DNA from 4 places in the Janthinobacterium leeuwenhoeki genome. Region 3 is predicted to be linked to each of the others. Evidence: predicted binding sites of a transcription regulator. Region 3 holds the regulator's gene; each other region holds the start of a gene.
What was found. Region 3 encodes FliA, which starts transcription of late flagellar genes. Its sites were predicted from a motif close to CTAAAGTTTNNNNNNNNNNNGCCGNTA; they were not measured.

Region 1 (8,341 bases), on a different contig from region 3:
AGGAGTAAGCGTGGGCCGCCTGTTCTGGAAGTTTTTTCTGTGCATCATGCTGGCGCAAGTGACGGCCACCATCGGCATCGGCGGCACCTTCTGGCTGAAAAACCGGGCCGCGCAGCAGGAGCGAGCCCTCGACATCGACACCAGTCCGCCAGCGCAAATGATCATCGAGGCCGCCAGCGCCACCCTGGAAGCGGGCGGCAGCAGGGCCTTGCGGCAATTCCTGGGCAAGCTCGAACGCATGCGCGTGTTTGCCGTCGATACCCAAGGACAAGAACTGATGGGCCGCACGGTGCATCCCGCCATGCTGGCCAAGGCGCGCGCCATGCTGGAGCAAAGCCAGCCCCATCCCGTGGTGCGCGAAGCGGCCGGCAGCGACAGCCAGCGCTACCTGCTGTTCCTGCCCTCGTCCGAACGCTTCCGCAATGCCGAGGCGGGCGCCGCGCGCGACACGCTCAATGCCGTCGCCATGAGCGGCCCGCGCACCATGGGACCCGCTCCACGGCCCAGCGCAGCGGGCGCCCCGCCGCCCCGCGGCGAATTCGGCCGCGGCATGCCGCCCGGCCCGCGCATGGACAGCCCCTACCGCACCTTCATTCCCCTGGCCGCCGCCATCGCCGCCAGCCTGCTGTTCTCGTTCTTGCTGGCCTGGTATTTTGCGCGTCCCATCCGCGACCTGCGGCAAGCGTTCGAGGCCGCTTCGCACGGCAACCTGGCACCGCGCTTTCACGCCAGCGGCAAGCGCGGCGACGAGTTGACGGACCTGGGCCGCGATTTCGACCGCATGACGGGCCGCTTGCGCAATCTCATGGAGAGCCAGACGCGCTTGCTGCATGATGTGTCGCACGAGTTGCGCTCGCCGCTGGCGCGCTTGCAGGCTGCCATCGGCCTGGCGCATCAGCAGCCGGAAAAGATGGCCGCCTCGATGCAGCGCATCGAACGCGAAAGCGAACGCATGGATAAACTGATCGGTGAACTGCTGACCTTGTCACGGCTGGAAGCGGGCGCAGGGCACACGCACAGCGAAGACGTCAGCATCGCCGACCTCGTGCACGACATCGTGGACGACGCCCGCTATGAAGCCAGGGCGCGCCTGCTGGGCATAGCCCTGACGGGCGATGCGACCACGGCCGACGCCAGCGTCACGGGCCAGCCAGAACTGCTGGCGCGCGCCGTGGAAAACGTGGTGCGCAATGCCGTCAAGCACAGTCCCGATGGCGGCACGGTGGACGTGGCGCTGTCGCGCCAGCATGACTGGCTGCGCATCGCCGTGCTGGACCGGGGACCCGGCGTGGCCGGCACCGACCTGGCCAACATCTTTCAACCGTTCTTCCGCGCCAGCAATACCCAGCACAGCACGGACGGCCATGGCCTGGGCCTGGCCATCGCCCAGCACGTCATCAACGCCCATGGTGGCCGCATCGGGGCCAGCTTGCGCAGCGGCGGCGGGCTGTGCGTGGAAATGTTGTTGCCCGTCAAAACGCCAGGCTGACCTGTCGGCGAGCCTGGCGTTTTTTACGCGCGGATGTGGATGTGTTGCTACGCCTGCGTATCGATGATGCTGCCCAGGGTCGACAAGGTGGCTTTAGCTGGACTGGCCGCCGTATCGGCGCTGCTGGCCGTCTGAGTCTCTTGTTGCGCCGACTTCTGCGCAGCGGCCGCTTGTAACTGGGCAATTTGCGCCTGCAAGGCCTGGATTTGCTGCGCCAGCTGCTGCTGCAGCTTTTGCGACGCCTCCGTCTGCTCGCCCTTCTGCGATTCCGTCAACTGCTTTTGCGCCGCCGTGATCTGCTTTTGCAGCGCCGCGATTTGCGAACTGCTGCCCGCACTGGCGCTACTGGCCGCGCCAAATGTGCCGCCTGAACCGATTGCCGCTACCATGATGCCTCCTCAGTGTTCCGATACCAAGGTTAACGGCAAGCATGGGCGCGGGTCTAGTGCTGCGGGTGTAAAGGCAGGTAAAGACGGCTGGCGCGCCGCCTTTCACGCCAATCAGGTCTTGGGCAACGTCACGCCGACCTGGCCCTGATATTTGCCGCCGCGGTCCTTGTACGAGGTTTCGCACACTTCATCGGATTCGAAGAACAGCACTTGCGCCACGCCTTCGTTGGCGTAGATTTTCGCCGGCAACGGTGTCGTATTCGAAAACTCCAGGGTCACGAAACCTTCCCATTCCGGTTCGAACGGGGTGACGTTGACGATGATGCCGCAGCGTGCATACGTGCTCTTGCCCAGGCAAATCGTCAGCACATTGCGGGGAATACGGAAATATTCCACGGTACGGGCCAGCGCGAACGAGTTCGGCGGAATGATGCAATAGCCCTTGCCCGACACGTCGACGAAGTTATTCGCGTCAAAATCCTTCGGGTCGACGATGGTGGTGTTGATGTTGGTAAACAACTTGAACTCGTCGGCGCAACGGATGTCATAGCCATAGCTGGAGGTACCATAAGAAACGATGCGGTTGCCATCGCGTTCCTTGACCTGGCCCGGTTCGAACGGCTCGATCATGCCCGTTGTTTCCGCCATGCGGCGTATCCATTTATCGCTTTTAATCGTCATCGCAGGGGGTTCTTTCTAGAATATCGGAATGGCTGGAGCCGCACGCCTGCTGCAGGCGCGGCCCGGATGGCAGGATTTTACGCGAAAATCCGCCGCTGTTGGCACCCATCCCCTGAAAATCCTTGGCGTCAGGCTATTGTTTCGCCAGCAATGCAGTGATCATCTCGCGCACCACTTGCGCCGTCAGTACCGGGTTTTCCATGGGAAACAGATGCCCGCCCGGCACCTGGCGGAAAAACTTGCCAACCAGCTTGCGCGTGGCCTTCAAACCCGCCTGGCGGCATTCCACCGATTCAGTGCCGCCGATAAAACCGATGGGCACGGGTAAGCCATCCTTGACGAGGCTGCCGATATGATGCGGCAAGCTGCGATAAACATCCGTTTCCACTTCGCGCGTAAAGCGCAGCTGCACCCCTTCCGGATGGGGAACCAGGCCACTGTCTATATAGTCGCGCAACACGTGCGGCGCCCAGATGGCGAACATGTCCTTGGCCGCGAAGTGTGCATACGCGGCTTGCGCGTCGGGCCATAGCTTGCGCCGCCGGGCGGAAAACCGCGAAGGAGAAAACCGTTCACCCAGCGCCGTATTGCGCGCCAGACGCACCAGCAAGGCGCGCCAGCCCGCCACCACGGGCGAATCGAGCAAGACGACGCAGCGCACCAGATCGGGCCGCTGCTTGGCCACCATCACGCTGAGCATGCCGCCCAGCGAATGGCCAACGAGAATCACGGGCGCGCTGTAGCGGCGCTCGAGCTCGTCAATATACTCGCGCACCAGCTCGGGCCAGCCCGTGCTGACGGGGTACGCGGGGTCGTGCGCATGCATGTCGAGCGCCTGCACGCTGTAGTGCTGACTCAGCAAGGCGAACAGCTTGCGGTAGGTGCCTGCAGGATAGCTGTTGGCATGGGCAAAGTGCAGTTGCGGGAGTGTCATCGTGGGATGGTGCCGGTGAATGCGATAGGCAATTGTAATGGCATGCCGGCAAGGCGTATCAGAGGAAGGCCTCTAATTTCCGGGGTGCCAGCGCCATGCCGGGCACGAACGAAGCCAGTACCTCGCCCAGCTCGGCCATCGATTCCACCACGCAAAAGGCGTCGTCAAACGCGTGATGCCGGTTCATGTGATTGCGCACAATGATGCATTCCAGTCCTGCAGCGTTAGCGGCGCGCAAGCCGCGCGGCGAGTCTTCCACGGCCACGCAGTCGGCAGCGGCCAGGCCCAGGCGCTGCAAGCCCAGCTGGTAGCCGTCGGGCGCTGGCTTGCTTTCCCCATACATTTCACGCGTCAGCACGAAGTCGAAGTGCGGCAACAAGCCCGTGGCCGCATGGCTGATCTGGAAATGCTGTGCGTAGGCGCTCGTCACCACACCCATCGCCACGTGCGGGCGCAGCGCCGCCAGCACTTGCCCGATGCCGGGCATGGCCAGCTGGCGCGCCTGGCGCAAGCGTTGCGCAAACAGCACGGTACGCTCGGCGCGCAGGCGCTCTACCAGCTCGATGGCGTGGCCCTGCCCCAGCAGCACATGCCAGGCGCCGTAGTTATTGTCCAGGAACCAGTCAAAGAATTGCTTCGGCGTCAGGTCTATGCCGTAAGGCAAGAGCAAGTCACGGTTGCTTTCATAAAACAGCTGCTCGGTGTTGACCAGCACGCCATCGTTGTCCCACAGCACGCCCTGGATGGTTTTCATGGCTTGTTGTCGTTTGAAAGCTTACTTGAAGAAGATGTCGTAGGACAACTTGACGATCAGCAGCACCAACAGCACGAGGAAGAGGATACGCACGAAGGCGGCCCCGCGCCGCACGGCGATCCAGGTGCCCGTCAGGGCGCCCAGGATATTGCACACGGCCATCGGTGCAGCCACGGCATAGACCACGTGGCCGGCAGGAATGAAGAAAGCCAGCGCGGCCACGTTGGTGGCGATATTCACCAGTTTCGAGCAAGCCGAGGCAAGGATGAAATCGAAGCCGAAGACGCGGATGAAGAGGAAAATCAGGAAACTGCCCGTGCCTGGCCCGAACAGGCCGTCATAAAAGCCGATGGCGCCGCCGATGACGATGGCCAGGATACGTTCGCGCGGCCCGATGGGGCGCGCTTCGCGCGTCGTGCCAAAATCCTTCTTGATGAAGGTGTAGATGGCCATGATGATGATCAATACCAGCACCATCGGGCGCACCACCTGCTGCGGCACATACGACACGGCGGCCGCGCCGATAAACGACATGACGAAGGCGCTGGCCACGGCCGGCAGCACCAGCAGCCACGGGATGTGTACCTTGCCGACAAACGAGCGGGCGGCAAACGTGGTGCCGCAGGCGGACGCCAGTTTATTCGTTCCCAGCAAGGATGTGGAAGCCATGTTCGGCATCAGGTTGAACAGGGCCGGCAGCTGGATCAGCCCGCCCCCGCCCACGGCGGCATCGATCAGGCCGGCAAAGAAGGCAAATAAACACAGCAGCGAGATGGTCAGCATGATAGGCAATGAGGAATTGGCGATAGCGGCAGTATAGGCGCCGTGGATTTTTCCGGATGCAACTTCATATTGCGGAAAACGCAATCAGGCGTAACGCTTGACGGAATGCGCCCCGTGCGGTCTACTGGCCTCTTTTGCCGGAGTCACGCGATGTCGATGAAACTGATGTGGGAAATTCGCGCCTTTTGCAGCGTGGTCGAAAAGCGCAGTTTCATCCACGCGGCGCGCATGCTGGGACGCTCGCCGTCGGCCGTCACGCGCGCCATCCAGTTCCTCGAAGACGCCATCGGCGCCGAGCTGATCCTGCGCACGCAAAAGCAGTTCACCCTGACCACGGCCGGCGAAACGTATTATGCGTCGGCCAAGCACTTGCTGGAAACGCAGGCCGAGGCGGAAGACCAATTGGCGGAATTGAGCAACTCTCCGCAAGGCTGGGTACGCCTCTCGGCGCCGGAAATCCTCTCGCTGGGATTCTTGCCGAAGGTGGTGGCGCAATTTTCGCGCGACTACCCGAACGTCTCCGTGGACATCCATTTCTCGGACAAATCGATCGACCCCATCCAGGAAAAGCTGGACTTTGCCATCCGCGGCGCCTTCCCCCAGTCGAGCGAGCTGATCGGCTATCCCCTGTGGAATTACCGCCGCTACATGTACGCTTCGCCCGGCTATATAGAACGCATGGGCGCGCCGGACGAACCGGAAGAGCTGGCCGGCCACGACATCATCATGCACTCGGCCCCGCGCATCCTGCGCGACTGGCATTTCGTTTCTGCTACGCGCAACGTGCGCTACCAGGTGCAACCGCGTTTCCGCTTCACTTCCGGCATAGCCACTTTCCAGGCGGCGCTGGAAGGCGCGGGCATTGTGCGCCTGGCCAGCTGGCTGGCGGAGCCTGCCGTCGCCGCCGGCACCTTGCGCCGGGTCTGCACGGCGTACCGGCTGACGTCATCGAAAGAGCTCGATCCCAGCATCCATGCCGTGTATGGCACCTCGCGCATGGCCAAGGGGGCGCGGCTGTTTCTCGAGTATGTGCGGCAGCGAGGACTGGAGATACCCGATGAACGCGTAATTTAGCGACTATTGCGCCACGATAGCATCGCCATACACGGCGAACCATGCGCATGAACAAGCCCGGCTGGGATGACTCACTCCGGACTCTTCCGACGATCATTTCCCGAGCCTGGCAGCGCTAGCGCCCATGCCAGTAGCGCGGCCGACTTGCCCGATACTGCGTCACGCCGATACCGTCGCCAAACGCCAGCACCACCGCCCCTTCCACATCCGTGCGCAGCCGCGCAATGCCCATCTCGCCATAGCGCGCATACACCTGCGCCTTCGGATGCTTATAGCGATTCCTGTGCCCCACCTGAAAAATCGCCAGGGTCGGATGGACGGCGCTTAAAAACGCTGGCGTGGACGAGGTGCCGCTCCCATGATGCGGTGCCAGCAGCACGTCGGCCGCCAGTTCGCCTTCGGCGGAACGCGCCAGCAGTTGCGCTTCCTGCGCCGCTTCGATATCGCCGGCCAGCAATATCGAGTGCTTGCCTGCCGTGATTTTCACGGTGCAACTGCGGGCGTTCGGCTTCAGGGCAATGTCCGTGTGGCTGGCGGGCAAAGGATGCAGCATGGCGAAATGCACGCCTTCCCACGTCCAACTCTGGCCCGCCATGCAGTGCACATACGGGCGGCGGGCTTGCCGCCGGGCCTCGATGGCCGGGTGGCCGTCGAACAGCGACGATGCCAGCCAGCCTAGGTCTATATTTTCCAGCAAGGACATGGCGCCACCCGCGTGATCGAGGTCGCTGTGGGAAATGATCACGCCGTCGAGCTTGGCGATGCCGCGCGCACGCAAATACGGCACGATGACCCTGCTGGCACCATCGGAATCGAGGCTGTAGGCAGGCCCCGTGTCGTACAGCAGGCGGTGGCCGTGGGTTTCCACCAGCACGGCCATGCCTTGTCCCACATCAAAGGCCGTCACCCACATGCCACCCGGCGGCGGGTTGGACGGCAAGGCCGTCAGCAGGGGCAGCCAGCCCAGCATACCGGCCCAGCGATGCGGCCATCCCCGTGGCGCCAGCAGCCATGCCGTGCCAAACAATGCCCAGCAAAAGCTCCACCACGGCGGCGTGGGCGCCGTCCACACGGCAAAGCGGCGCGCGCCCAGCCATTCCAGCACCTGCGCCAGCATCTGCACGATGACGTGCGCCAGCAACAGCAACCCGTCAGACAGGGGCGCAGGCAGCAGGCTGCCGGCCAAGGACAAGGGCGTGACGACCAGGCTGATGACGGGAATGGCCAGCGCGTTGGCCACGGGGCTGACCAATGAGACTTGCGAGAACAGCAGCATCGTCAACGGCACCAGCCCCACCGTCACCACGTATTGCGTGTGGGCGCCCAGCGCCACTGCCGCGCGCAAGCGGCGCCAGCCCTGCAGCGGCATGGGCGCCGTGGTGCGCCCTGCCGTCGCATACAGTATGGTGGCGACGGCACCGAACGACAGCCAGAAACCAGGCCACAGCACGGCCCACGGGTCGAGCAGCACGACCACGCCCAGCGCCAGGCACAGGATATGCACGATGCTGGTGATGCGCCCCAGCCACAGGGCCAGCGCCACTACCAGCAACATATACAAGGTGCGCTGCGCGGGCACGCCAAAGCCGGCCAGCAGCACGTACAGGAACGCGGCCAGCGCACCGGCCAGCGCCGCCACCTTTTGCGCCGGCAGCCGCAAGGGCAGTTGCCACTCCGTGAAAACCGAGCGCCGCCACAGCGCGCCCACGCCCAGGGCGAACAGGCCCGCGATCATGGTGATATGCAAGCCAGAAATCGAAATCAGATGGCTCACGCCCGTGCGATTGAACACTTGCCAGTCCGATTGGGCAATGGCGCGCTGGTCGCCCACCACCAGCGCCACGATCACGCCCGCATACTGCTTGCCTTCCAGGCTGCGCAGTATGCGGGCGCGCAGGGCCGCTCGACTGGCCTCCACCACGTTACCGAAACGGGGCACGAAGGCAGCCATGCGCACATTCGGCGTATCGGCGCGCGGCTGTGGCCGCACATAGCCGGTGGCCCGCACGCCCTGCTCCAGCAGCCACGCCTCGTAGTCAAAACCCATGGGATTCGCATTGCCGTGCGGACGCTGCAAGCGCACCGTCAGGCGCCAGCGCTGGCCCGGCTGCACGTCGCCCACCTCGTTCGTCACTGCATCACGAAAACCCGCGTACCAGGACAGGGCGATCAAGGGAGGCACCTTCGCGCCAACCGCCTTTTCCACGGCAAAATTGAAGCGCACGCCCTGCTCGAAA
Region 2 (8,341 bases), on a different contig from region 3:
CAGCCCGACGTGGCTGTCGTTCGTGCGCACAGGCAAGGCCCGTTCGGCCATCCGCCACCATTTGCGCACGATCAACCTGCCCGAATCGATCGCCCTGGGCCAGCAATTGCTGTCGCAGGCGCTGCACACCCTGAACATCGACGCCGACCTGCCGGCGCCGCTGGTAGAACGCCTGCTCAACGAATCGAGCGCCAATTCCATGGACGAGCTGTACGCGGACATCGGCATCGGCAAGCGCATGGCCACCCTGGTGGCGCGCCACATTTTTGGTTTGATCGGCGGCGAAGCGGCCAGCATGCCCGTGGAACACAATAGCGGCAGCGAACTCGACCCTGTCACCATTTGTGGCACCGAAGGCGTCTCCGTGCAGCTGGCGCCATGCTGTTTGCCGATTCCCGGCGACCAGATCATCGGCCAGTTGCGCCGCGACCAGGGCTTGCTGGTGCACACCAGCGACTGCTCGCAAGCCAAGCGCCAGCGCGCCAAGGAACCGGACCGCTGGATCGCCGTACGCTGGGGAACCGAACTGAACCGCCGCTTCGACTGCCGCATCAAGGTGCTGATCAACAGCGAACGGGGCATTCTGGCCCGCGTGGCCGCCGAGATCGGCGAGTCCGACGCCAACATCATCTATGTGGGCATGGACGAAGACAAGGACAACGTCCTCGACCAGTTGCGCTTCACCGTGCAGGTGAAAGACCGCGTCCACCTGGCCGCCCTGCTGCGCAATGTGCGCCGGGTCGCCGGGGTCAACCGCATCCTGCGTGAGCGTAACTAGCTCTGGGGTCAGACCCAAAACGAAGACTGGGGTCGGACCCTCAGGGTCCGACCCCGGCCCTCACGCTTTGCGGGTTTGCAATTCCCTCACAAATTCGGCACTTCCAACGACCGCATTTCCACGGCTGGCGACACGCAATGCCTGGCGCGCCGCTTCTTCATCAACATGAAATAAAGCAGCATAGGCTTGCTGCCGCTCACCCTTGTTTTTGCCCATGCTTAAATAAAGTGGATGTGGGTGTATCAGGGCATCCTCGCGCCCCTCTGCATTACAACGATAACTGGACCATCGGTAATGTCCCGGATAGCACACCATGCCGGCACGCACGGGATTGAGTTCAATGTAACGCTGGCATATCAGCAAGTAGCTCACATCCTGCACCACACAGGACTTGTAGCGCCCGTCCCACAGCGGTCCGCTACGATGGCGGCGCCAGTTGATGTAATGCGCATGCTCCTGCCCCACCGCCTTCATCATGCGCGATACAGCCAGAACACTATCTGCGGACAGCAGCAAATGCACATGATTCGTCATCAAGACATAGGCATGCAGCAAGCAGCCCTGGGTATTGGAGTGCCGCTGCAATTGTTGTGAATACCAAAGGAAATCGGCGGGCTCAAAAAAACATGCTTGCCTGTCCGCCCCACGCTGCACCACATGCAAGGGCATGCCAGGCATAAACAAACGCTGGACGCGGGCCATGGTCGCACTCCCGTAAAGGAAACTCCCAGCGTGACACGATTACTAAGACTAACCCTGCGTCAACGCAAACTACGCCTCCCCCGGCGCCGGATACGTCACTTCCAGCAACTCCAGTTCCTGCTCGCCCAGCGGCGTGTTGAGGGTGATCAGATCGCCTTCGCGCGCCTTGGTGATGGTGCGGGCCATGGGCGAGACCCAGCTGATCTTGCCGTTCAGGGGGTCGAACTCATCGATGCCGACGATGGTGATGGTGTGCGTTTCGCCGTCGCTGGTGCGGTAGGTCACCGTGGCGCCGAAAAACACCTGGTCGTTGCCATGGTGCACGCTAGGGTCGACGATGGCGGCCAGGTCCATGCGTTTCGTCAGGAAGCGGATGCGGCGGTCAATTTCGCGCAGGCGCCGCTTGCCGTAGATATAGTCGCCATTTTCCGAACGGTCGCCATTCGACGCCGCCCAATGGACGATGCGCACGACTTCAGGACGCTCGACGTCGATCAGCTGCAGCAGCTCTTCCTTGATGCGCTGGTAGCCGGCCGGCGTGATGTAATTCTTGGCGCCGGCGGGAATGGCCAGCGCCAGCGCGGCCGCTTCTTCATCGTCGTCGTTGTCGGATTCTTTTACAAAGGCTTTATTCATCTGCCTATTGTAGCCCCGCCAGGGAGCCGCAGGCACACGGGATGCGGGGGCAAACGGGCTTTTTTGACGTATCATCGTGGCAATCGCGGCAAATCTGCGCCGCACACGGAGACGGATGAAAAAATTCTACAGAGTCAGGCGCTGGCTGTTTGCGCCGCTGGTCTACCTGGCCGCCATCTTCCTGCTGATCGAGGAGTGGCTGTGGGCGACCGGGACGCGCCTGATGCAGGTGATCGCGCAATTTCCGCCCCTGCATGCACTGGAAGCGTGGATCAAGCGCCTGCCGCCGTACTGGGCGCTGGCCATCTTCGTGCTGCCGGCCGTGCTGCTGTTCCCCGTCAAGCTGCTGGCCCTGCTGGCGATCGCGCGCGGCCATGCATTTTCCGGCATCGGCGTGATCGTCATCGCCAAGCTGGGCGGCGCGGCCGCCGTGGCCCGCCTGTACAGCCTGACGCGCCCTACCCTATTGAGTTTGCCGTGGTTTGCGCGCTGGCACGGCCGGTTCATGACAACCAAGGACCGCTGGATCGCCCGCCTGCGCGCCACGCGCCCCTGGCGCCGTGTCAGCCGCCTGTCGGCCGCGCTGGGCCGCGCCCGCCGCGCCTGGTGGCAGCGCTTGCGCAAGGGCACGCCAGGGCGCCATCATTCCCGCCCTGCCAGGGTGCTGCGCCGCTTCGCCGCCTTCTGGCGCGCCCGCCGCTGATGAAGAAAGGCCACTCCATGCACCACACTCCCCGGCTGGCGCCCGCCATGCGCGCGGCGGCGCCGGAAATCTATCTGTTTGACGCTGCCAGCTTGCAATTGCTGGACGCCAACGATGCCGCCTGCGACAACTTGCAGTATGCACGCAAGCAATTGCTGGCGATGACGCCCTTCACGCTGGCGCCGCAGCTTGACGCGCAGCACCTGGCCGCCGTGCTGGCCACCCTGGACGACAGCATCGGCGCGCAAGCCCGGCTGCACGTGCAGCAGCGCCGCCGCGATGGCAGCCTGTATTCGCTCAGCCTGCACCTGTCGCGCGCCAGCCGCCAGGGGCGCGCCCTGCTGCTGGCCGAGGGCGAAGACTTGCGCACGCCGCAGGCGACGGCGGCCGCCCTGGCGCAGGTGCAGTCGCGCTTCAACGCCATCGTCTCGAATACGCCGGGCCTGGTGTACCAGTTCTGCCTGCATGCGGATGGGCGCGCCGCCTTTCCCTACCTGAGCGATGGCTGCCAGGCCCTGCTGGGCCTGGGGCCGGCGCAACTGCACGCGCGCCCGGAACTGTTTTATGAGTTGATCCTGGCCGATGACCGCGCCTCGTATCTGGAATCGATGCAGGCCTCAAAAAACGCCTTGTGGAGCTGGAACTGGGAAGGCCGCATCTGGATCGATGCCTGGAAAGACGTCAAATGGATCAACCTGCGCTCCACGCCGCGCGCGCTGGCCGACGGCACGGTGCAGTGGGAAGGCATCATGACGAATATCACGGAAAGCCGGCTGGAACAGATCGAAGTGCGCCAGTCGCGCGCCCGCCTGGCCGAGCTGACGGCACATATCGACAAGGTCAAGGAACACGAACGCACGCGCCTGGCGCGCGAACTGCACGATGATCTGGGCGGCAATTTGACGGCGATCAAGATGGCGCTGGCCATGCTGACGCGCCGCTTGCCGCCGGACGACCCGTTGCTGCAGGAAAAGGCCGACTATGTCGATGCCCTGGTCGACCGCAGCATCGATGCCGTGCACCGCATTTCGCTGGACTTGCGCCCCTCCATGCTGGACCTGGGCCTGGTTGCCGCGCTGGACTGGCAAGTCAAGGAATTCGCGCGCCAGGCCGGCATCGAATGCCAGTTCATGTCAAACCGCCAGCATATCGAACTGGAGCTGGACCAGGCAACCAGCCTGTTCCGCATCGCCCAGGAGGCGCTGACGAATATCGCCAAGCATGCGCATGCGAGCAAGGTCAGCGTGCGCCTGGCCCGCCAGCGCCAGCATATCAGCCTGTCGATCGCCGACAATGGCGTCGGCATGCGCCTGTCCGACCGCGCCAAGCCGCAATCGTTCGGCATCCGCGGCATGGCCGAACGCGCCAGCGCGCTGGGCGGCACCCTGAGCCTGATGGATGGGCCGGATGGCGGCACCATCCTGAGCATAAAAATCCGGCTGAGCACAGCGCGAGAGGCGATAATAGCGGCTGCAGCCAGTACGCCCGCGCACAGCGGGCCGCCGCCAGACGCGGCCGAGCAGGTGAATTAGATAGGAAACAACGCAGTCATGAAAGAAAAAGCCACCATCCGGGTATTCATCGCCGACGATCATGCGATCGTGCGCGAGGGCTTGAAGCAAATCCTTGCCGATACGAAGGACATCATCGTGGCCGGCGAGGCCGAGAATGGCCACGACGCCATCAAACTGTTTCGCGGCTCGAAATGCCAGGTGTTGCTGCTCGACATCTCCCTGCCCGACCGCAGCGGCATCGAGGTGCTCAAGCAGATCAAGAAGGAAAAGCCGGAACTGGCCGTACTGATGCTCTCCATGCACCGCGAGGACCAGTACGCCATCCGCTCGCTCAAGGCGGGCGCGGCCGGCTACCTGACGAAACAGAGCGCGCCGCGCGAGCTGGTCACGGCCATCCGCCAGGTGGCGCAGGGATTAAAATACATCAGCGCCTCGCTGGCGCAGGAACTGGCCAACACGGTGGGCGAAGACCACGAAACGGCCTTGCACGACACCTTGTCGGACCGCGAATACCAGACCCTGGTCATGATCGCCTCGGGCAAGGCGGTGGGCGCCATCGCCGAAGAACTGAAATTGTCCGTGAAAACCGTCAGCGAGTACCGCGCCCGTTTGCTGGTCAAGATGAAACTCAAGAATAGCGCCGAACTGACGCATTACGCCATCCGCAACCAGCTGGTCGACTGACGGCAAAGCGGCATGCCCGCTGGCATCGGGCGAATTGACAGGACTTCTCCTTGCTTCTCGCACAATAAGTTCTTTGCCAACTCGCATATCATGAGGATAATGAGAAATATCTGAAAAGGCTGTGCCTACATGTCCAGTAAATTGCCATCTTCACCAGCAGGCGCTCCCGCTGGCGCCACGAGTACCGCCGCCGCTGCGGCGATGAACCCGGCCGACATCGCCCGCGAAGCGTTTCGCCGCCTGGCGACGCGCCGCATCGCCCCGACGCCGAGCGCCTACCGCGATATCTACAATGAAATCGCCGGCATCAGCGAACCGGCGGACAGCCCTGCCGCGCCGGCAGCCGTGCTGGCCGCCAGCGCACCCACAGAGAGTGGCGCGGAAAACGTCCTGACGCAGTTTGCCGCCAAGATGAGCGAATCAGCGGGCGAACTGGGCGACTTTGGCCGGCGTTTCCAGCGCGCCCTGAAAGCGCGCGACTGGGACAGCTATGCGCGCACCCTGGCGCAACTGGCGGAAAAACAGGTCAAGAAAGGCGGCGGCATCGAATTGCCGCCCCTGCCGGACGGTGAACAGACGCGCACCCTGCGTGAATTGCTCAGCCGTACCCTGGGCTTTGCCGTCGCCACCTTGCTGACTGGCACGCCAGCGTTGGTGGAAGAAGCCGAATCGCTGGGCGCGGCCATCAAACTGGCCCATACGGAAGAAGCGCTGAACGAAGCGGCGCTGCGCCTGAAACAGCTGTGCTACCAGATCGAATTGAAAAGCGGCGACACGGCCGAGCAGCAGGAACTGCTGCTGCGCCTGTTCAAGTTGCTGCTGGACAACGTCAGCCAGTTGCTCGACGACGACAGCTGGCTGCGCGGCCAGGTCGATGCCGTGCAAAACCTGATCGCCGGCCCGCTCGACCAGCGCGCGCTGGAAGACGCCACACGCAGCTTGAAGGAAGTCATCTACAAACAAGGCCAGCTCAAGCATAGCTTGTCCGACGTCAAGCTGACGGTCAAAAACATGATGATGACCTTCATCGACCGACTGGGCCAAGTGGCGGCCAGCACGGGCGACTTCCATGAAAAGATCGGCGGCTATTCGGAAAAGATCAGCCAGGCAGAAAATATCAGCGAACTGAACAGCGTTCTCGACGAAGTCTTGCGCGAAACGCGCATGGTGCAGAACGAAGCCTTGCGCGCGCGCGACAAAATGGTGCTGGCGCGCCAGGAAGTGCAGGATGCGGAACAACGCATCCACACCCTGGAAGCGAAGCTCCAGCATATGAGCGAACTGGTGCGGGAAGACCAGCTGACGGGCAGCCTGAACCGGCGTGGCCTGGATGACGTGTTCGAACGCGAAACGGCCCGCTCCGACCGCCGCGGCACGCCGCTGTGCATCGCCATGCTGGATCTGGACGATTTCAAGCGCCTGAACGACACCTACGGCCACCTGGCCGGCGATGCCGCCTTGAAACACCTGGTGAAGATCGTCAAGGAAACCCTGCGCTCGATGGACGTCATCGCCCGTTTCGGCGGCGAGGAATTCCTCATCCTGCTGCCAGAAACCACGGTCGATGCGGCCGCCTCGACGATGACGCGGCTGCAGCGCGAGCTGACCCGGCATTTCTTCCTGCACGACAACGAAAAAGTCTTGATCACCTTTTCCGCCGGTGTGGCCCTGCGCCTGCCCAACGAAGACCAGGCCGAGCTGGTCAAGCGCGCCGACCGCGCCATGTACCAGGCCAAGCAAACGGGCAAGAACCGCGTGGTGGTGGCGGACTGAGCCCTGCCCGCTGCACGACATGCCGTCCCGCCACCCGGCCGGACGGCACCTTCATGGCAAAAACAATAACAAGCAGTACTCCTCCAGCATCCGCGCGATATAAAAATAAAACTATTTTTACCCTCAAGTTTCTCTAAAACATGCCGTTTAGCGCGCGGCCAGTCGCAAACTGAAGGGCTGAAAATTAAAATTTAAAGCGCTTCTCGCCATCAATTTTCCTGCAGAGCAACCGTTACCCTAAACAACAGCGGCTTGATTGTCCCGGAACAGCGGGGCAGGCCAAAGTGACTAGCACATAGCGCAATGTAGTACCCGTTTGGAGAATTATCATGGCTGCAGTAATTAACACCAACATCGCTTCCCTGAACTCGCAACGCAACCTGTCGACCTCGCAATCGTCTTTGAGCACCTCGCTGCAACGCCTGTCCTCCGGTATGCGTATCAACAGCGCCAAAGACGATGCCGCCGGTCTGGCGATTTCCGACCGCATGACGTCGCAAATTAACGGCATGACGCAAGCGACCCGCAATGCCAATGACGGCGTGTCGCTGGCGCAAACGGCCGAAGGCGCACTGTCGAGCTCGGGCGACATCCTGCAACGCATCCGCCAATTGGCCGTGCAATCGTCGAACGCCACCAACTCGGCCAGCGACCGCCAGGCGCTGCAAACCGAAGTCGGCCAGCTGAACTCGGAACTGAACCGTATCGCCACCACCACCTCGTTCAACGGCCAGGCTTTGCTGGACGGCACGATGGGTACGGCCAACTTCCAGGTCGGTGCCGATTCCAACCAATTGATTTCGGCCAATGGCGCCAACTTCCTGACTAGCACCTACGGCAATAACCGCGTGGAAAACAGTGCAGTCGCCGTCGGCACCACCTCGAAAACCACGAATGGCGCGATCACGATCAACGGTAAACTGGGCACGGCCAGTCACACGCCCGCCGCCGCAGGTGATTCCGCCAAATCGATCGCTGCCGCCCTGAACGCCAAAACCGCCTCGACGGGCGTAACGGCAACGGCCAAGACGGAAGTCAACGTCGGCATGGATGCCGGTTCGTACTCCTTCGCATTAGTCGGCGACAATACCGGCGCCGGTGCTGCGGCAACCGTCTCGTTCTCAGTAACAGGTTCGGCCAACCAATCCGCTGACTTTGCCGCTGGCATCAACGCGATTAATGCTCAAACGGCGAAAACTGGCATCAGCGCCAGCTACGACTCGACGAATAAGGGTATCAAGCTGAGTAATACCAACGGTGCCGACATCAAACTGACCAACGGCACCACCGCTGCGCCGCGTCTGGACGTGGCCAGCTATACGCTGGCCGGCGGCCTGACGACGGCATCCGACACCAAAGCAGCAAATATCGTTGCAGTGGGCAACGGCACCGTGACATTCGACTCCGACAGCAGCTTCTCCGTTACCGATGCTGGTTCCGGCCTGGGTCTGGGCGCGGCAGCAGCGGCAACTACGAACGTTGGTTCGACGCTGAAATCGGTTGCCTCGCTCGACGTCACCACGTTCGACGGCGCCCAGCTGGCACTGAAGA
Region 3 (8,341 bases):
ACGCTGCCAGCGGGATCGCTATTGCCGCCGCAAGCGGCAACGCCCAGGAGGATGGCAATGGCCGAAGGAAGCAACATTTTGGAGTAAGACATGGGTTAAACCTGGAAGCTGAAAAGAAGTGCGACAGCCTAGCATTCCAGTATGACCAGCGAATGACATGGGCCTGGCCCTGCCGGACTAGCGCCGGCCCGAAAGCCAGTCCTAGTTGGCCGGCGGCGCCGTCGGCACTTCCGTCACCGTTTCGGGAATGCCGGACAAAATCGTCACGGCGACCCTGCGGTTGCGCGCGCGTCCTTCCCCGGTGTCGTTGGGTGCCACGGGGATGTTGTCGGCGTGGCCCACGGCCGTCAGACGCGACGCCTTGACGCCGCTGGCGATGAACAAGCGCACCACGGCGCTGGCGCGCGCGGCCGACAATTCCCAGTTCGAGGCAAAATTGGAATTGCTGATCGGCTGCACGTCCGTATGCCCTTCCACCTGCACGTCGTGCGTATCGTCCTTGAGCAGCACGGCGACGGCGCGCAAGGCCTGGTCCGACTCCGTCGTCAGGCGCGCCGCGCCCGGATCGAACAGCACGCTGGCATTGATTTCCACGCTCACGCCGCGGCTCGTCTGCGTCACGCGGACTTTACCCTCTTTGACCAGTGGCGCCAGGGTGGAGGTCAGGTCCTGCGCCAGGCGCGTCATGTGTTCGCGCTCGCGGCGGATGGCTTCCGCGCGGCGTTTCAGGGCGGGATTCGGCAGCGGGATCGCTTGCGGTGCTTCCATGATGATGGGTGGCGCACCCTTTTCCAGGCTGAAGGCCTGGCCGATGGCATTCTGGAAAACGCGGTATTTACCTTCATTGACTTGCGAAATCGCATACATCACGACGAAAAAGGCGAACAGCAAGGTGATGAAGTCGGCATACGAGATCAGCCAGCGGTCCTGATTGTCCGGTTCCTCATCATACTTCCTGCGCGCGCGCCGCATCATGCTCAGTGCTCGTGCAGCAGGCTGGCCACGCGCTCTTCGATGATGCGCGTGTGGTCGCCCGTGGCGATGTCGTACAGCACGGCGGCCGTGATTTCGTATTGCAGCACGCGGCGCGAGACGATGGCCTTGAGTTTATTGGCCACCGGCAGGAACAGCAGATTGGCCAGGCCCACGCCATAGATGGTCGAGACAAACGCCACGGCGATGCCGCTGCCTAATTTGCTGGGGTCGGTGAGGTTTTCCATCACGTGGATCAGGCCCAGCACGGCGCCCAGGATACCGATGGTGGGCGAATAGCCAGCGGCAGACTCCCACACCTTGACGGCCTGGCGTTCGGCCAGCTCATAGGCGGAAATTTCCACGTCGAGCAGCTGGCGCAGCTTGTCGGGCGCGATGCCGTCGACGATCATCCGCAAACCCTTGGCGTTGAAACGGTCGGCAGTGTTTTCCATCAGGCGTTCAAGCGCCAGCGGGCCGTCGCGGCGCGCCGTCAGGCTCCATTGCCCGATGTCGCGCGCCAGCGCGGCGCGCGTGTCGGCAGGCGGCAGGAACACCCAGCGCAGCATTTCCAGGCCGCGCACGAAGGTGCGCAGCCGCGTTTGCAGCAGCACGGCGCCGAAGGTGCCGATGACCACGATGGCAAAGGCGGCCGGCTGCAGCAGGGAGGCCATCTTGCCGCCTTCCAGTGCCTGGCCGACCAACAGGCCCGCCAGCGCCAGCGCCAGCCCGATTACGCTGGACCAGTCCACGCCTGCTCCCTCAAGGTTGCGCGCAGGCGCGCGACGGCCTGGGTATGCAGCTGCGAGACGCGCGATTCGGACACGCCCATCACCGCGCCGATCTCCTTCAGATTCAGCTCTTCTTCGTAATACAGGCCCATGAGTATTTTCTCGCGTGGTGGCAGCGCGTCGATGGCATCGATCACGGATTGCCGGAAATCGGTATCGAGCAGGGAACGCAAGGGGTCGCTGTCCTCGTCCACGCAATGGCGGTCGAGGAAGCTGTCATTGCCGTCCGGGTCATGAAAGTCTTCGTAGTACACCAACTGGTGGCCGCCGCCGTCGCCCAGCATTTCCTGGTAGTCGGCCAGCGACATCTTCAGCAGTTTCGCCACTTCCGACTCCGTCGGCGGGTGGCCCAGGCGCTGCTGCAAGGTGCTCATCGCCTCTTCGATCTTGCGCATGTTCTGGCGCATGCTGCGCGGCAGCCAGTCGCTGGTGCGCAATTCGTCAAGCATGGCGCCGCGGATGCGCAGCACGGCATACGTCTCGAATTGCGCGCCATGCGTTTCTTCATAGCGGCTGATGGCATCGAGCAGGCCGATCATGCCGGCCTGGATCAGGTCATCGACCTCGACCGAAGGCGGCAATTTCGCCTTCATATGGTGCGCCAGACGCTTCACCAGCGGAATGTGCTCCGTCAGCAAATAGTCCTTGTTCGATTTCCCTTTGACCGTGTACATAGGCTGCTTATTGTTTTCTTATCTTATCTGGTGCTACGGTTCGATTCAGGCGCTGAACTGGTGCGGGCTCCCCGTCTGGTACAAGGTGCCGCCGAGCACCGGCGACGCCGAACGGGCCAGCCGCTCGGCCAGTCCGCGAAACGCCACCGAAGCGCCCGCCAGCGGAAACGCATCGACCACGCTGCGGCCCAGCCGCGCCGCGCGATGCAGATATTCATCGGCAGGCACCGAGCCCATCGAGGTCAGCTTCACGGCCAGGTAGCGGCTCGCCGCCTGCGTCATATTATCGTATACCACTTTTGCCTCGGATTCGGAAGCGCCCGTGACGAGAATGCCGAACGGACGGCGTCCCAGTTCCTGGCTCAGGCGCTTGATCAGGCAGTACGCCGCCTTGATCGAGGTGGCGCTGGTAGACACTTGCACGACGATATCGGACGAAGCCATCAGCGGCACGGGGAAGCAATCGCCCTCGTCGGCCACGACGCCGTCGACCAGCACGATGCCGCTCTGGCGCGCCAGCACGTCGAAAGTCTTGCCCAGGCGGCGCAGTTCGTCCTCGCCCGCATAGTCCATGCTGTCCATCAAATGGTTGCGCGCGCCCAGGCTGGCCACGCCAAAGCCTTGCTGCACCTGGTGGATGACCTGGTTCAAGGCGCATTGCTGGCGCGCCACGTCGCGCAGGCTGGCGCCGTGCGCCAGTCCCAGGCGCGCAGCCACGCCATCGCTGCCGCCGCTGGCGTCGAGCAGCAGCACGTCATTGCCGCCGTAGACAAGCGAGGCGCCCAGGTTGACCAGCATGGCGCCCTTGTCGTCCTGCGGCGTAGCCGAGAGGAATGTCATGACGCGCGGCTGCGGGCCGGCCAGCATGCGGCGCAAGCCTTCGGCCTGGTCGAAATCGAAATTAGCCAAGGCGCACCCCGCGCGCTTCATTGTTGCGGGCGGCTGCCTGTGCCATCAAGAGCGGCAGTTCGGCATCGGAAAACTGCGTCGCCGCCGCATCGCGCTTGAGCTTGAAGGCGCGGTCGATCAGGTAGCCGCGGTCGGCCAGGTACAGGTCTTCCGGCACGCGCTGGCCGTTCGACACATAAAACAGGTTCAGTTTCTGGCGGATCACCACGTCGAGCACATTGCCGATCGAGGCCGCTTCATCGAGCTTGGTCATGATACAGCCGGCCAGGCCGCTGCCCTGGTAGGCGCGCACCACTTCGTTCAACGTTTCCTGCGTCGCCGTCGAGTTCAGGCACAGCAAACGTTTCACGTCCGCGCCGGCGCCTGACAGCATGGCCACCTGTTCCGTGACCATCTGGTCGCGCTGGCTCACGCCCACCGTATCGATCAGCACCGTGTGCTTGTTCTTGAGCTCCTTCAGAGCGATGCGCAAGTCCGCCTCATCCTTCACCGAATGCACCATCACGCCGAGGATCTTGCCGTAGATGCGCAGCTGTTCATGCGCGCCGATACGGTAGGCATCCGTGGTGATCAGGGCCAGCTTTTCCGGGCCGTGGCGCATGACGCAGCGGGCCGCCAGCTTGGCCGTGCTGGTGGTCTTGCCGACACCGGTCGGGCCCACCAGGGCAAACACGCCGCCCTGCTCCAGCATGGCGTCTTCATTGGCCACCGTATTCAGGTTGCGGCTGAGGACAGTCTTGATCCAGCGCATGCTTTGCGCGCCATCCAGGCCGGCCGGCAGCTTGTCGATCAGGTAGCGCGCCAGGCTGGCGGAAAAACCGGCGGCCAGCATTTCGCGCAGCACGACGGCTTTTTGCGGCTCGCGCTGCTGCGTCGAACCCCAGGAGATTTCCGCCAGCTGGGTTTCCATCATGCCGCGCATGGCGCGGATTTCATTCATCATGCCGCTCATTTCGGCGGCGGCGTTTTCTTTGACGTGTGCCAGCGCGCTGGCCATCATCTGCTGCATGCGGGCCATATCCACTGGCTCAGAGGCAGCCTGGCGCGGTGCAGCAGGACGTGGCGCAGCCGGGCGCTGGGCCGGGGCGGCCGCACGCTGCGGCGTGGCGAACTGGGTCTGCAACTGGGGACGGGGCTGGGCCATTTCGGAGGCGGCCGGCGGCGACGCCAGCGAAGCGGCATCGTCATTGGCCAGCGCGAGGATTTCCACCACGCCATCGGCCTGGCGGTTCGACAGGATCACGGCATCGGGACCCAGCGCTTCGCGCACCTTGCGCAGCGCATCGCGCGACGAGGCGCCGGTAAATTTCTTCACATTCATGACCGGCCTCCCAAGGCGGGGGTGGCGCAATATTGGCTGAACTGTGTGACCATCGTCGACTCCTGTTGCTTGGGTGCTGTCTTCCACATGGACACAGATCACCCGGACAGTTTCCATTATTAGCGATGCTTGCAGGAAACGATCGAAGGAACAGGACGGGAAAGTACCCGTTATTCAGTTTGCCAGCAGGAAATTGATGTTTATTTGACCAAAATCAAGGGCTAAGCAAAGGCTGGGGTCAGACCCCCTCACACGTTGGCGATGACCTTGGTGTTGGCGGTGTTGAGGGTCTGACCCCGGTATTGACTATGTCAACTATTGCGCGCCCACCAGGCTGGTGACGCGTATCGTCTTGGTTTCCGGCACTTCCGCATGCGACAGCACTTTCAGCTGCGGCAAGGCGCGGCGCAGGAAGCGCGACAGCAAGGCGCGCAGCGGCGCCGGCACCAGCAGCACCGGTGTCAGGCCCAGCGCTTCCTGTTGCTGGGCGGCAAGTCCCGCCTGGTGCGCGATGGTGTCGGCCAGGCCCGGCTCGATGCCGGCGCCATCGCCGCCATTGCCCATCGCTTGCATCAGCAAACGCTCCAGGCGGCTGTCGAGGGTCATCACGGACAGTTCGGCCGCGCCGGGGAACAGTTGCTGCACGATGGCGCGGCCCAGGGCCACGCGCACTAGCGCCGTCAGGTCGTTCGGATCTTGCGTGCTGACCGTATGCTCGGCCAGGGTTTCGATGATGCTGCGCATGTCGCGGATGTGCACACCCTCGGCCAGCAGGTTCTGCAGCACTTTTTGCAGGGTCGACAGGGACAACATCTTCGGCACCAGGTCTTCCACCAGGCGCGGCGCATCCTTGCCCAGGTGGTCGAGCAGCGACTGCACTTCCGCACGGCCCAGCAGCTCGGAAGCGTGCGAGGTGATCAGGTGGTTCAAGTGCGTGGCCACCACGGTACCGGCATCGACGACCGTGTAGCCCATCGATTGCGCCTGGTCGCGCAAGCTGGCGTCGATCCAGGTGGCGGGCAAGCCGAAGGCGGGGTCGTTCGTGGCCAGGCCCGGCAAGGTGCCGCTGGCCATGCCGGGATTGATGGCCAGGAACTGGCCGTTGAACGCTTCGCCCACGCCCACTTCCACGCCCTTGAGGGTGATGCGGTAGGCGGACGGCTTCAACTCCAGGTTGTCGCGGATATGCACGGGCGGCGCCAGGAAGCCCACTTCCTGGGCAAATTTCTTGCGGATGCCCTTGATGCGCTTGAGCAATTCGCCACCCTGCGTCTTGTCGACCAGGGGGATCAAACGGTAGCCCACTTCCAGCCCCAGGGTATCGACAGGCATGATGTCTTGCCAGCTGGCTTCTTCCTGCTCGGGCGCCACGGTCGCTTGCGGCACGTCGGCCGGCTTTTCGGCCGCCTCTTTTTCCTGCGTGCGTTTCTTGCTGATCAGATAGGCGGAGCCGGCCAGCAGCGAGGCAAGCAAGAGGAAGACCATGTTCGGCATGCCGGGAATCAAGCCCATGCCGCCGATGATGGCGGCGGTAATATACAGCACTTGCGGTTTCGCAAACAGCTGCCCCACCAACTGGGTGCCGATGTCCTGGTCGCTGGCCACGCGCGAGACGACGATACCGGCCGCCGTGGAAATGATCAGCGAAGGAATTTGCGCCACCAGGCCGTCACCGATGGCCAGCAGGGTGTAGTTCTTGAGTGCATCGGCAAAGCCCATATCATGCTGCAACAAGCCTACCAGCAAGCCGCCGACGATGTTGATGACGGTGACCATGATGCCGGCGATGGCGTCGCCGCGCACGTATTTGCTGGCACCGTCCATGGCGCCATAGAATTCCGCCTCCTGCGCCACTTCCGTGCGGCGGCGGCGCGCCTCGTCTTCGCCGATCAGGCCCGCGTTCAGGTCGGCATCGATGGCCATCTGTTTACCAGGCATGGCGTCCAGCGCGAAACGGGCGCCCACCTCGGCGATACGGCCCGCACCCTTGGTCACCACGGTAAAGTTAATGATCGTCAAGATGATGAACACCACGATACCGACCGTGTAGTTGCCGCCAATCAAGAAGTGACCGAACGCTTCAATCACTTTACCGGCCGCGTCGGCCCCCGTATGGCCTTCCGTCAGCACCACGCGCGTGGACGCCACGTTCAGCGACAGGCGCAGCATGGTCGACACCAGCAGGATGGTCGGGAAGGCCATGAAGTCGAGCGGCTTGACCGTGTACAGCGCCGTCAGCAGCACAATGATGGACAGCGCGATATTGAAACTGAAGAAAATGTCGAGGATGAACGCCGGCAGCGGCAGCACCATCATCGCCAGCAACATGATGATGATGATAGGCGCGGCGAGGCCCTTGCTGGCGTTGTTGCTCATTCCGCTGAGCCAGGCTGGCAATCTCAGGCCGTTCATGGTGTACTTCCTTTATTCTTGTCTGCTGCGCCGGCTGCGGGCGGTGTCTGCGATGCGGGATTCTGCGGGTCAAGCTCGGCCGGCACGTCGAGTTTCTTCGGCTTGTCGGGTCGCTCGCCCTGGCCCTTGCCGTAGCTGCGCAGCTGGAACACATACGCCAGCACTTCGGCCACGGCGCCATACAGCGCCTCGGGAATCTCGTCGCCGATGTCCGTATGCTTGTACAGCGCGCGCGCCAGGGCCGGCGCTTCCAGGATGGCAACCTTGTGCTCACCGGCCAGTTCGCGGATCTTCGCCGCCACCTCGTCGATGCCCTTGGCCACCACCTGCGGCGCGCCGCGCGAATTCTCGCCATACTTCAGGGCCACCGCGTAGTGGGTAGGATTGGTCACCACCACGTCAGCCGTCGGCACGTCGGCCATCATGCGGCGGCGCGACATTTCATGCTGCATCTGGCGTATCTTCGCCTTGATCTGCGGATTGCCATCCGATTCCTTCGACTCTTGCTTGACTTCCTGCAAGGACATTTTCATCTTGTTGGCGTAGTGCCACATCTGGTAGGGGCCATCGATGGCGGCGATCAGGCCCAGCGCGCCCACGATCAGCAGGAAGGCCGTGATCAGCAGGCTGATCAGATGCGCCGAGCCGGAGCGCAAGGATTCGACCGACAAGCCCAGCACGGCGTCTTTCTGATGCTGCATCACCATCCAGGCGACGACGCCGACGACGAGGGTCTTGGCGATGGCCTTGAGCAATTCCACCAGCGCATTCTTCGAAAACATATTGCCCAGGCCGCGAATCGGGTTGAGCTTGCCAAAATTGGGGGTGAACGCCTTGGAACTGAACAGCCAGCCACCCACCAGCACGGGCGAGGCCAGCGCGACGAGCATGATGGCCAGCGCGTACGGCAGGCAAGTCAGCAAGACCGAGCCCACGTCGTAGCCGATGCGCAACATCATCGCGTCGGGATTGAGTATCTGCTCCCGGTCCAGGGTCAGCCCGGAGACCATGACGGCCGTCAGCCGCCGCACGATGGCGTCGCCGGCAAACCACAGGCAGCAGCCGGACGCCATCAACACAGTGAACGTTGCCACTTCACGCGATCGCGGAACGTCGCCTTCCTCACGCGCCTGCTCGAGGCGCTTCGGTGACGCGGCTTCGGTCTTTTCTGCGTCGCTGTCTTCCGACATCAATCAACTCCGGTGAAGTCCTGCAGCCTGGCTAGGCGCAATACGGACTGGGCATGACACATTATCGGTTCA
Region 4 (4,985 bases), on a different contig from region 3:
CGGCGATCGCCAACCTGCAATCGACGACGGAAAACTTGTCCGCCTCACGCAGCCGCATCGTCGATACCGACTATGCTGCAGAAACGGCCAGCCTGACCCGTGGCCAGATCCTGCAACAAGCTGGTACCGCCATGCTGGCGCAAGCGAACTCGCTGCCAAACGGCGTGCTGAGCCTGCTGCGCGGCTAATCTTCGATTAGCAACGTCACATCGCTGGACTCAGGTTCCCCTGCCGGATTTCTTCGGCAGGGGAATTTTCACTAGGGGAGCAACATGACTATCGACACCATCGCTGCCGCCTCCGCAGCGCGCATCGACAAGAACTATCCATCCACAGAACCGGCCACCGCGCGCGCGCAGGCGGCACGCAACGCGAACACCGGCATCGACGCGATGGCCAACAAAACCAAGGAACCGAGCCGCGAAGAGCTGGACCAGGCCGTTTCGGAACTGAACCAGTCGCCACAGGTCAAAACCCAGGGCTTGCAGTTTTCCATCGACGAAGACAGCCAGCGTACCGTGGTCAAAGTGATCGACCAGGCAACGCAGGAAGTCCTGCGCCAGATTCCCACCCGGGAAGCGCTGGAAATCGCCAAATCATTTGCCTCGGCAAAAGGCCAGCTGATCAGCCAGAGCGCCTGAATCCATGCCGACAACGAGCGCGGGGCCAATGCAGTATCGCAACATAGCAAGGGAAGCGCGCGCCAGGGCCAGCCAGATAACTTCCGGACTGGCCCGGTCTTTTTCCATGCCATTCATGCAATACTTCTCCGCATTTCCCGCCTGACTTTTCCGCAAATCGGAAACAGGACCAGAAAAGTCCCTCTCAAGTCCTGATTAATTCTGCCGATAACAGCTTATATTAGTGTTTTCCTAGGAGCAGACAGTGGCCATCGCACCAACCTTATCCTCTCCGGGCATCGGCAACAGCATCCTGGACGTGAATGGCATCATCGATAAGCTGATGACCGCCGAAGCGGCGCCCCTGGCAGGCTATGACAAGAAAACCGCTTCCTACCAGGCCAAGTTGAGCGCGCTGGGCACCCTGAGCGGGGCCGTGGGCGCGTTCCAGACGTCACTCTCGGGACTGAGCAACAGCAACAATTTCCGCGCCGTCTCGGCGATGCCGGCCGACCCACTGGTATTTACTGCCTCGGCCGGCGCCAAGGCCGTGGCCGGCAACTACAATATCAATGTCAGCCAGCTGGCGCAGTCGCAAACCCTGACCTCGGCTAGCTACGCCAGCAAGATTTCCACCATCGGCTCGGGCGCCAAGACGACCATTTCCTTCCAGCTCGGTAAAGTTGCCGGCGGCACCTTCGGCATGAACGGCACGGCCCTCAGCGGCGCCACTTTGCAAAATGGCATCAGCAATGGTTCCTTGAGCCTGAATGGCACGGCCATTCCCACGGACAGCACGACCAAGAGCGCGCGCGCGCTGGCCGAAGCCATCAATGCCAAGAGCAGCACCACGGGCGTGACGGCCACGGCACAGCCGGCCGCCAGCAGCGCCACCCTGTTCGCCGGCTACGGCAATGTTGCCACCGGTGCAGATGGCACGTATGCACTGTCCGTCGGCGGCATCAATATCGTTACACAAGGCAATGGCGTGGCTGCCGGCGCCGGTATCACGGGCGCCTCGCTCGACACCACCCTGGCCGGCCCCAACGCCATCTCGAATGCGCTGGCCGATGCCAACATTACCGTCACCGGCAAGGCTGCCGACGGCACCCTGCAATTTACGCGCGCCGACGGCACGAATATCCAGATCGAGGAAGTCGTGACGGGCGATGTCAAGGGCGGCATCGGCCATGCCTCGACGGCCACCAACACGGGCTTCAACGTCAACGTTGCCAGCTCCATCACGCTCAGTTCGACCAACGGCAGCCCCATCACGGTGGCTGGCAGCAATCCGGCGGCGGCCGGGCTGACGGCCGGCACCGGTGGTGCGTATATCGGCAGCGGCTTTACCCAGGATGCCACGCAGGCAACGGGGACGGTCGTCATCGACTCGACCAACAACTCGCTGCAAGGCATCCGCGACGCCATCAATAATGCGGGCCTGGGCGTGACCGCCAGCATCGTTTCCGATGGTTCGGACAAGCCGTACCATCTGGTGCTGAGCTCGTCTAAGTCCGGCGCCAACTCATCGATGAAGATCTCGCTCAGCGGCAGCGATGGCCAGCCCGCCGACAGCGCGCTGAGCGACTTGCTGTCCTACGATGCATCGGGCACGCAAAACCTGAAGCAGAATAGCGCCGCGCAAAACACCATGCTCAGCGTCAACGGCATCCCCATCACGAACAGTTCGAACAGCATCGACAGCGCCATCGAAGGCGTGACCCTGAACGTGCTGAAAGTGGGCAGCAGCTCCTTGTCCGTGTCGAAAGACACGTCGACGGTCAAGACCAGCGTCACCGCCTTCGTCAAGGCCTACAACGACTTGAACGCGTCGATCGCCAAGATGACGTCGTACAACGCGGAAACCAAGCAGGCGGGCGTCATGCTCGGCGATTCGACCACGCAAACGATGCAGTCCCAACTGCGCAAACAGCTGAGCACCTCGATCAGTGGTCTGGCCGGCAACCTGAAGACGCTGGACCAGGTTGGCATTACGTTCCAGAAAGATGGCAGCCTGGTGCTGGACGCGACCGTGCTGGACAAGGCCATCAGCGCCAACTTCTCCGACGTGGCCGGCCTCTTCTCCGCCCTGGGAAAAACCACGGACAGCAACGTCAGTTTCACCAGTTCGACGGCCGCCACCAAGCCTGGCACGTACGCACTGAACATCACCAATATGGCCAGCCAGGGCACCCTGAAAGGCACCCTGACCTTGCCCGCGTCGACGACGATTGCCAGCGACACCACCTGGAGCGTCACGCTGAACGACACGGATCCTGCGGCGGCCAAGAATACGGCCAGCGTGACCATTCCTGCGGGCAATTACACACCTGCCCAGCTGGCCGGCTTGATCCAGTCGTCGATCAATGGCGTCAAGGGCTTCAGTGAAAATGGCGCATCCGTGACGGCATCGATTGACGGCAGCGGCCGCCTGGTGATGGCGTCGTCCCGTTATGGTTCCGTCTCCAACCTGGCCGTGGCCAGCGTCACCGGTACGGGTGTGGAATCGCTGATCGGTGCCGGCGTCACGCCCACCAAGGGGACGGACGTGGCCGGCACCATCGGCGGCCAGCCCGTCATCGGTTCGGGCCAGACCCTGACGGGCGCCCCCGGTTCGCCCGCCGATGGTCTGAAGGTGGAAGTGACTGGCGGCGCCGTGGGCGACCGGGGCACGGTGAGCTTTTCGCAAGGCTACGCCTACCAGTTGAACAATCTGGCTACCTCCTTCCTCGGCACGGACGGTCTCATCACGGGCCGCACCAAGGGCATCAACAGTAGCATCAAGGATGTGGCTGATCAGCGCCAGCGCTTTGCCGACAAGCTCAATACCGTTGAGGCGCGCTACCGCGCCCAGTTCTCGCGCCTCGACGTAACGCTGAGCAGATTGACGGCCACACAAACTTATTTGACCCAGCAGTTGGCCTCCATCGCCGCCAACCGTTAAGCCCATACATCAGGAGAATTACATGTTTGGAACCCAACAACGCGGCGTCAACGCCTATGCCAAGGTCGGCCTGGAAACGGGCATCGTCTCGGCCTCGCCGCACAAGCTGATCGTAATGCTGTACGACGGCGCCCTGGTGGCCGTGCTCAGCGCGCAGATGCACATGAAATCGGGCAATATCCCGGAAAAAGGCAAGTCCATCTCGAAAGCCATCCAGATCATCGACAATGGCTTGCGCGCCAGCCTGGACAAGGAAGCGGGCGGCCAGATCGCCGAAGGCCTCGACTCCCTGTATGAATACATGGGCGCGCGCCTGCTGGCCGCCAACATCCGCAACGACCTCGGCATGCTGGAAGAAGTACAGCGCCTGCTGACCGACTTGCGTGAAACATGGAACGCCATCGGCGCCACGCCCGCCGCCATCCCCGGCGCCGATTTGAAACGTATGCCCAGCCTTGCGAGTGCCTGACCCATGATGACGAATCAAGAAGTCCTGACCACCTATGAAACCATGCAGTCCCTGACGGGCCGGATGGTGACCGCCGCCAGCAACGCCGACTGGGATGAGCTCGAAGCACTGGAGCAGCAAGTGGGCGCGCATGTGGAAGCGCTGAAGGCAAATGAAGCAAAAGTCGTGCTGGAAAGCGCTGGCCGCCAGCGCAAGGTCGCCCTGATCAAGCAGATCCTGGAAGATGACCGCAAGATCCGCGACCTGACCATGCCGTGGATGGCGCAATTGTCCAAGCTGATCAACAGCACGGGCACCGAAAGGCGCCTGGCCAACGCCTACGGCGCGTAAGCGCACACGGGGCAAGGTCACCTATCATGTTGCCGAAGATGGATGCGATCGGCATGACGCCCTTGACCCCGGTCAAGGCCACGCGGGCGGCCGATGCCGTCGCCGACCCGCGCCAGGCCGAGTTCCAGCGCTCGCTGCAGGGACTCATCGGCAAATCCATGCAGGGCCAGGTGCTGGCCCGCATGGGCGATGGCAGCTACCTGGTACGCGTGGCTGGCACGCCGGCCCGCATGCAGCTGCCCGCCGGCACCCAGCTGGGCACGGAAATCCCGCTGACCTTGATCGGCATCCATCCCCGCCCCTCCTTTCAAATCGGCAGTAATCGCGACCAGGCCGCCAGCGCCCTGCTGACGTATGCGGACGCGGAAGCCGAACCCGACGCTGCCGAAGCGCGCGGTCCCCAGACTGGCGCCGCCCACGCGGGCACGCGCGCCAGCAGCGCAGCCGCCACCCTGCTCAGCCGCGCACCGCTGACACCAGCCAATCTGCTGCCCGCCCTTGCAGGCGACACGCCAGCGCCCGAGCTGAGCACCACCGCGCGCGCCATCAGCACGGTGCTCGGCCAGGCCGAAAGCGTGCCCGGCGCGCCCCTGTCCCTGGTCGGCAAGACGCCGCTGATGAC

Region 1: a site for FliA is predicted at 1,909-1,935, ahead of ACQ4WS_RS01955 (FlxA-like family protein). Genes of this name have one in related genera too.
Region 2: a site for FliA is predicted at 6,913-6,939, ahead of ACQ4WS_RS17425 (flagellin N-terminal helical domain-containing protein). Genes of this name have one in related genera too.
Region 4: a site for FliA is predicted at 825-851, ahead of fliD (flagellar filament capping protein FliD). Genes of this name have one in related genera too.

The regions. Positions count from the first base shown of each region.
Region 1 is NZ_JBNYXT010000002.1:1,029-9,369, forward strand. Features, by position in the region: gene ACQ4WS_RS01945 (response regulator transcription factor) at 1-8, shown strand, start outside; gene ACQ4WS_RS01950 (sensor histidine kinase) at 11-1,489, shown strand; gene ACQ4WS_RS01955 (FlxA-like family protein) at 1,537-1,878, opposite strand; gene dcd (dCTP deaminase) at 1,990-2,559, opposite strand; gene ACQ4WS_RS01965 (alpha/beta fold hydrolase) at 2,693-3,493, opposite strand; gene ACQ4WS_RS01970 (HAD family hydrolase) at 3,552-4,247, opposite strand; gene ACQ4WS_RS01975 (sulfite exporter TauE/SafE family protein) at 4,269-5,030, opposite strand; gene ACQ4WS_RS01980 (LysR family transcriptional regulator) at 5,181-6,104, shown strand; gene ACQ4WS_RS01985 (DNA internalization-related competence protein ComEC/Rec2) at 6,220-8,341, opposite strand, start outside.
Region 2 is NZ_JBNYXT010000023.1:20,711-29,051, reverse strand. Features, by position in the region: gene ACQ4WS_RS17460 (RelA/SpoT family protein) at 1-778, shown strand, start outside; gene ACQ4WS_RS17455 (transposase) at 839-1,480, opposite strand; gene greB (transcription elongation factor GreB) at 1,550-2,116, opposite strand; gene ACQ4WS_RS17445 (hypothetical protein) at 2,232-2,819, shown strand; gene ACQ4WS_RS17440 (sensor histidine kinase) at 2,837-4,351, shown strand; gene ACQ4WS_RS17435 (response regulator) at 4,370-5,017, shown strand; gene ACQ4WS_RS17430 (GGDEF domain-containing protein) at 5,219-6,790, shown strand; gene ACQ4WS_RS17425 (flagellin N-terminal helical domain-containing protein) at 7,120-8,341, shown strand, end outside.
Region 3 is NZ_JBNYXT010000014.1:96,365-104,705, reverse strand. Features, by position in the region: gene ACQ4WS_RS13520 (CehA/McbA family metallohydrolase domain-containing protein) at 1-92, opposite strand, end outside; gene motD (flagellar motor protein MotD) at 202-972, opposite strand; gene ACQ4WS_RS13510 (flagellar motor protein) at 978-1,724, opposite strand; gene ACQ4WS_RS13505 (RNA polymerase sigma factor FliA) at 1,706-2,437, opposite strand; gene ACQ4WS_RS13500 (MinD/ParA family ATP-binding protein) at 2,483-3,346, opposite strand; gene flhF (flagellar biosynthesis GTPase FlhF) at 3,339-4,667, opposite strand; gene flhA (flagellar biosynthesis protein FlhA) at 4,983-7,079, opposite strand; gene flhB (flagellar biosynthesis protein FlhB) at 7,076-8,269, opposite strand.
Region 4 is NZ_JBNYXT010000023.1:15,654-20,638, reverse strand. Features, by position in the region: gene ACQ4WS_RS17425 (flagellin N-terminal helical domain-containing protein) at 1-188, shown strand, start outside; gene ACQ4WS_RS17420 (flagellar protein FlaG) at 273-641, shown strand; gene fliD (flagellar filament capping protein FliD) at 886-3,564, shown strand; gene fliS (flagellar export chaperone FliS) at 3,587-4,033, shown strand; gene ACQ4WS_RS17405 (flagellar protein FliT) at 4,037-4,363, shown strand; gene fliK (flagellar hook-length control protein FliK) at 4,390-4,985, shown strand, end outside.